One region of the Bradyrhizobium tunisiense genome, then DNA from elsewhere that is predicted to be linked to it. Evidence: riboswitches for the same ligand, from Rfam matches in the RefSeq annotation. Region 1 holds a riboswitch; the other holds the start of a gene.

Evidence for each region. Region 1 has a riboswitch for glycine ahead of ACFDR6_RS29790 (L-serine ammonia-lyase). Riboswitches for the same ligand answer to the same signal wherever they lie in the genome.
Region 2: another riboswitch for glycine. It lies ahead of gcvT (glycine cleavage system aminomethyltransferase GcvT); the one in region 1 lies ahead of ACFDR6_RS29790 (L-serine ammonia-lyase).

What each region holds. Positions count from the first base shown of each region.
Region 1 is NZ_JBHLEV010000009.1:82,116-85,544, forward strand. It holds gene ACFDR6_RS29785 (LysR family transcriptional regulator) at 1-357, shown strand, start outside; gene ACFDR6_RS29790 (L-serine ammonia-lyase) at 470-1,894, opposite strand; glycine riboswitch at 2,005-2,093, opposite strand; gene hypE (hydrogenase expression/formation protein HypE) at 2,463-3,429, opposite strand, start outside.
Region 2 is NZ_JBHLEV010000010.1:69,963-73,391, forward strand. It holds gene gcvP (aminomethyl-transferring glycine dehydrogenase) at 1-1,003, opposite strand, end outside; gene gcvH (glycine cleavage system protein GcvH) at 1,021-1,389, opposite strand; gene gcvT (glycine cleavage system aminomethyltransferase GcvT) at 1,400-2,545, opposite strand; glycine riboswitch at 2,692-2,782, opposite strand; gene alaS (alanine--tRNA ligase) at 3,005-3,429, shown strand, end outside.

The sequences.
Region 1 (3,429 bases):
CGGCATGCGCAGGCCTATAGCGAACGAGCGACGTTTATAGAAGCTTGGTTCTTCAAGCAATTCGGTCGCGCTCCGCAGGCCGGCATAACGGCACCAAGCTTCACCCTGCTTCCGCAAGCCCTAATCGGGACCCAGTTCCTCGCGCTCATCCCCGCGGACCTCGCAGATCGGGCAGCGGCCACGCTGCCGATAAGGAAAGTGGAAGCTCCCATATCCCTCCCCCTCATGACCGACGTTCTTCAGTGGCGCATCTCGCATGAACGAGATCCCGGGCTGCAATGGCTGCGAACTCTCATTCTCGACGTTGCCCATCGACGGCGGAATTCCCGACAGATTGGCTTCCCGGTTGCGGGGTGAAGATGCAGCGGGTCTCGACCAGCGGCGCTGTTAAGCCGAACGCGTCGCGCGATCAGAGCATTGTCCGAATCGAGCGCCCCTTGAAGAACGATTGTTTCGGGGTACCTCGCCTTCAGCAATCGACCACGTTGACGGCTAGGCCGCCCAGACTGGTTTCCTTGTACTTGGTGCGCATGTCCTCCCCCGTCTGGCGCATCGTTTCAATGACGGCATCGAGGGACACGTGATGTCGGCCATCACCATGCAACGCAAGCATCGCCGCGTTGATCGCCTTGATCGCACCCATTGTGTTGCGCTCAATGCACGGGATCTGCACGAGGCCACCGATCGGGTCACATGTGAGACCGAGGTTATGCTCCATGCCGATCTCGGCGGCGTTCTCGATCTGCCGGTTGGTGCCACCCAGGACGGCCACAAGACCTGCTGCCGCCATAGAGCAAGCAACGCCGACCTCGCCCTGACAACCCATTTCGGCGGCGGATATCGAAGCGTTTCGTTTGTAGAGCATACCGATCGCGGACGCCGTCAGGAGAAAGATGCGGGCTTTTGCCGGGCTCGGATCCGGGAAGAACATCTCGGAGAATTTCAGGACCGCGGGTATGACGCCGGCAGCTCCATTCGTCGGCGCAGTCACGACCCGTCCCCCGGCTGCGTTCTCTTCATTGACCGCGAGAGCAAAAAGGCTGACCCATTCCATCACGTGAAATGGATGTGCCGCCCCCTTTGACGTCGTCTTGAGCTTGCTGAGCAGGCCTGGCGCACGGCGCGGTACTTTCAGGCCACCGGGCAGAACACCCCCGTTGACACACCCACGATCGATGCAGCGCATCATTGCATCGCGAACGCTATCCAGGAATGCGTTGGTTTCAGTCTCCTCCCTATGCGATAGCTCGTTGGCAGCAACGATATCGGCAATCGACAAGCCGGTCCTCTCACCTATCGCAAGAAGCTCATGCGCTGACGTGAACGGGTACGGCTCACATCCAACGTTTCGAACAGCGGGGTTGCTCGGCTGGTCGCCTTCGCACACGATCGCGCCGCCGCCAACGGAGTAATAGGTTTGACGAAGCAGGACGCCCGTATCCGAATGCGCTGCGAATTTCATACCATTTGAGTGCCCCGGCAGGAACTCGCCGGTGCGGAAGGTGAGGTGCTGACGCTCATCGAAGCCAACCGCATGACGACCGCCAAGCAAGATCTCGGAACGCGATCGGATCAGCCCGGCAATAATGGATATGGCTTCAGGATCAACAGATTCTGGGAGCCACCCCGATAGTCCCAGCAGAAGGGCAATATCGGTGCGGTGACCCTTGCCAGTCAGCGCCAGCGACCCGTAGAGCTCGACGACAACCAAGCGACAGCGCCATAGATCTTCGCCCAAGCATTCGATGAATCGATGGGCCGCGCGCATCGGTCCAACAGTATGCGAGCTGGAGGGGCCGATTCCGATCGTGAAGAGATCGAGGACACTGATCGGACCGGCTAGGCGCCTGGCCGATAAACTGGGCGTGGTGACTTGTTCGACAGTCTGGGACATGGGCGCACACCTCAATCAAGTGATTGATTTCAAATGCGCCCCATCTGTCTATTTGCCTGAGAGTATTATCCCGTCGGCGGGTGCCAAGGCACCTCTTTCCAGATGTTGTTTCGTCACACGCGGTCCTTGTTGCCTGAGAGTTTCCGGGGCGGTTGCTCCTTCGGCGTCGGCCGAAGCCGATCTCTTCCGCAAGCGTCGTCTTTGGGACTCGACCTCCTGAGTCACGACATATCTGGCTGCACTTCTCCAGTATTCTACTACGTGGCTTGGGTCAACAATGAAGCGAAGATGCGAAGTCTTGCTGCTCTGCGGTCGTTTAGGTTGACTTGCCGATGGAGGGATTTCGGTCTGGGCGCTTTGCATTGAGCCATTGGGTCTTGTCGGTCAATCCGGAGTGCACAGCCAGCGAAGAGATACTTTAATGAAACGTTGAGGACTTCGATTGAATGCTCCTCACAGTGCTGGCTCGCGATATCGAAGATTTCAAGCGGATCCACCGGACTGAACTCTCGTGCTTTGTAGGTATAGGACGCGGCGTTGGCATGGGGCTGAATGCGCATCTTGGGCCTCAACAGATCCGGGGCAGTTGCTCGCCCGACAACCAGTCGACGATCCGGCCACCGCCAAAGCTCGTCGCCATCTGCACGAAGTGATGATCGTCCGGCACCGCTTCGCCGATATCGGCGGCGTCGCGACTGAGCGGGTGCGCTCTCATGGCGGCCAGCACGGCTCCGGCGACATCAGGCGACACGATCGCGACCAGCTTCCCCTCATTGGCGACGTAGAGCGGATCGAGCCCGAGCAACTCGCAGGCAGCCGCCACCCCCGGCTTGACCGGGATCGCCTCTTCCTGGAGGCTGAAGCCTAGTTCGGACTGCTGGGCAATTTCGTTCAATGTCGCCGCGAGGCCGCCGCGCGTGGGATCTCGCATCAGACGGATGCCGCGGCCGCCCGCCGCCACCATCCTGGCGACCAGATCATGCAGGGCGGCCGAATCCGAGACGATCTCCGTTTCAAAGGCGAGGTTCTGGCGCTTTGACATGATCGCGACGCCGTGATCGCCAAGCGTGCCCGAGATCAGCACCCGATCTCCGACCCTCGCATTCTCGGCGGAGAGATCCAGTCCCTCAGGCACCAGGCCAACGCCCGCGGTCGAAATGAACAGGCCATCGGCCTTGCCGCGCTCGACCACCTTGGTGTCGCCGGGGATGATATGAACGCCGGCGGATTGCGCCGCCTCGCCCATGGAGTCCGCGATCATCTTGAGGTCTGAAAACCGAAAGCCTTCCTCAATAATGAAACTCGCAGACAGATAAAGCGGTCGGGCACCGGCCATGGCGATGTCGTTGACGGTGCCGTGCACCGCGAGCGAGCCGATATTGCCTCCGGGAAAGAACAGCGGTGAAACCACATAGCCATCAGTCGTCATCACCATGCGCCCGGCGCCGACGTCGAAGGCGGACTGATCGTTGCCGCGCGCCAGCCATTCGTTGCCGAACGCCTCGTGGAACAGGCCCGAGATCAACTGCGACATC
Region 2 (3,429 bases), on a different contig from region 1:
AGATGTTGGAGGTCGCCTTCTCGCGGCGGATATGCTGCTCGCGGGTCTGCAGCGCGAGGCGATAGGCCGGCATTCCACGGGAGTCCACGGAGAGGCCGACGATGCGGCCGGGCAGCGAGCGCTTCAGCGCATCGCGCACCGCCATATAGGCCGCGTGCGGTCCGCCATAGCCCATCGGCACGCCAAAACGCTGCGCGGAACCGATCGCGATGTCGGCACCCAGCTCGCCGGGCGAGGCGAGCAGCGTCAGCGCCAGCAGGTCGGCGGCGACGATCGCGAGCGCGCCCTTGGCCTTCAGTGCGGCGATTGCGGGCCTGAGGTCGCGCACTGCGCCTGACGAACCCGGATACTGCAGCAACGCGCCGAGTACATCGGCCTTGTCGAGATCGGTGAGGGGATCGCCGACGACCAAACTCCAGCCCAGCGGCTCGGCGCGGGTGCGCATCACGGCGAGCGTCTGCGGGTGCACGTCCTTGTCGACGAAGAAAGCCTTTGCCTTCACCTGCGAGTGCCGCTCGGCCAGCGCCATGGCTTCGGCGGCAGCGGTGGCCTCATCGAGCAGCGAGGCGTTGGCGACGTCGAGCCCGGTGAGATCGCAGATCATGGTCTGGAAGTTGAGCAGCGCTTCCAGCCGGCCCTGGCTGATCTCGGGCTGGTAGGGCGTGTAGGCGGTGTACCAGGCCGGATTTTCGAGGATGTTGCGCTGGATCACCGCGGGCAGGATGGTGCCTGAATAGCCCTGGCCGATCAGCGAGGTGAAGACCTGGTTCTGGCTTGCGAGCTCGGTCATATGCGCGATCGCCTCGGTCTCGCTGAGCGGCTTGCCGAGGTCGAGGGGGGCGGCCTGCCGGATCGAGGCCGGCAGCGTCTCCGCCATCAAGGCATCGACGCTCTTTGCGCTGACGGTTTCGAGCATTGCGGTGACGTCGCGCGCCGAGGGGCCGATATGGCGGCGAACGAAACTTGCGGCGGTGTCGCCGTTGGTCTTGCGGTGCGCGGTCATCGCTTGCTCCATCGTCCTTAAGCCGTATGTGCCTTGTAGGCGGCTTCATCCATGAGACCGCCGAGCTCGCTCTTGTCGGCAATCCTGATCTTGAAGAACCAGGCCTTGCCCTGCGCGTCCGAGTTCACCAGCGCCGGCTCGGCGGCGAGCTCGGCATTGGCCTCGAGCACCTCGCCGGCCACGGGCGCGTAGACGTCGGAGGCGGCCTTCACCGATTCCACGACGGCGGCGGCTTCCGCCTTCTTCAGCGCGCGGCCGACCTTGGGCAACTCGACGAACACGACGTCGCCGAGCTGCTGCTGGGCATAGTCGGTGATGCCGATAGTGGCGACATCGCCGTCGATGGCGAGCCATTCATGGTCGGAGGTGTACAGCGTCGTGGTCATTGTCTCGTCCTCAGCGTTTGTAGGTGTTTTTCACGAAGGGCATGGCGGCGACTGCGAGCGGCAGTCGCTGGCCGCGCACCTCGGCGAACAGTTTGGTGCCGAGCGCGCTCAGGTTCGTGGGCACGTAGCCCATCGCGACCGGCGCATTCAGGCTCGGGCCGAAACCGCCCGACGTGACTTGTCCGATCGGCTCGCCTGCCGTCTCGTCGGCAAACAGCAGCGCGCCCTCGCGCACCGGGGCGCGGCCGAGGGCGAGCAGGCCGATGCGGCGGCGGGATGCACCACGATTGAAATGGGCCAGGATCTTGTCCGCACCCGGAAAGCCGCCGGCGCGCGCGCCGCCGGTGCGGCGACTCTTTTGCACCGACCATTCCAGCGCCGCTTCGACCGGCGTCGTGGTGGTGTCGATGTCGTGGCCGTAGAGGCAGAGCCCGGCTTCCAGCCGCAGGCTGTCGCGCGCGCCGAGGCCGATCGGCAGCACGTCCGGATTTTCCAGCAGCATCTTGGCGAGGCGCTCGGCATCCGCAGCGGGGACGGAAATCTCGAAACCGTCCTCGCCGGTATAGCCGGAGCGCGAGACGAAGCAGGCAATATCGGCAACCATGCGCGGACCGGCATCCATGAATGTCATGGACGGCGCCTCTGCACATAATTTCGCCAGCGCCGTCTCCGCCTTCGGGCCCTGCAGCGCGATCAGCGCGCGGTCGCCAAGAGAATCGATGACGCAATCGTCCGAGAGATTCGCGCGCAGATGCGCCTCGTCTTCGGCCTTGCAGGCGGCGTTGACGACCAGGAACAGGTGGTCGCCGAAATTGGCGACCATGAGATCGTCGAGAATGCCGCCGTCTTCATTCGTGAACTGGGCGTAGCGCTGCCGCCCCGGCGCGATCGCCACGATATCCTGCGGCACCAGCCGTTCCAGGGCGCGGGCGGCGTCCTCAACCTTGCCGGACTTCGGCCGGAGCGCGAGCTGGCCCATATGGGAGACGTCGAACAGGCCGGCGGAGGCTCGGGTATGGAGGTGCTCCTTCAGCACGCCCGCGGGGTATTGCACGGGCATGTCATAGCCCGCGAACGGCACCATCTTGCCACCCAGGGAGACATGAAGCCCGTGAAGGGGCGTACGTTTCAGGGAGTCTTGGTCGTGCGCTAGCATCTTGGAGGGCCCTCGGCGGTTCCCCGGGGACGATTCCCCGACGGACACCAGTCGAAGCCCCATCTGTCGCTGTGCCTGAGAGTATTATCCCGTCGGCGGACGCAGTCCGGGTCTAGACCCGTCGGCGCCTCTTTCCAGATGCTGTCAAAGCCACGCGGTCCTTTTGCCTGAGAGTTTCCGGGGCGGTTGCTCCTTCGGCGCCGGCTGCCTAAAGCCGGTCTCTCCCGACGTGGCCGTACGATACAGATGGGTACAGACCACAGGGCGGCCAAGCCTGTCAACGCGACTTCCGTGCCTTTCAACCGGATTGCGCTGATGTGGCAACCCTATGATCTCCTTGCACAGTTTCTGGACAGCGAAGCTGGCCTTGTCTAAAAGCGCTTTGGCCCGCAGATATCAGCCTTAACGTTACGGTTTTGATGGCGAGAAGCGGGTCCAAGCACACCCGATTGGATGAACATGAGCGGCGTCAACGAGATCAGGTCGACCTTTCTGAACTTCTTTGCCGAGAACGGCCACGAGATCGTGTCGTCCTCGCCATTGGTGCCGCGCAACGACCCGACATTGATGTTCACCAATGCAGGCATGGTGCAGTTCAAGAACGTCTTCACCGGCGTCGAGAAGCGGCCCTATCAGCGCGCCACCACCTCGCAGAAATGCGTGCGTGCCGGCGGCAAGCACAACGACCTCGACAATGTCGGCTACACCGCGCGCCATCTCACCTTCTTCGAGATGCTCGGCAATTTCTCGTTCGGCGACTATTTCAAGGAGCGGGCGATCGAGCTCGCCTGGACGCTGATCACCAGGGAGTTCGGGCTCAAGAAGGACAAGCTGCTGGTCACCGTCTACCACACCGACGACGAGGCGGCCGGCCTGTGGAAGAA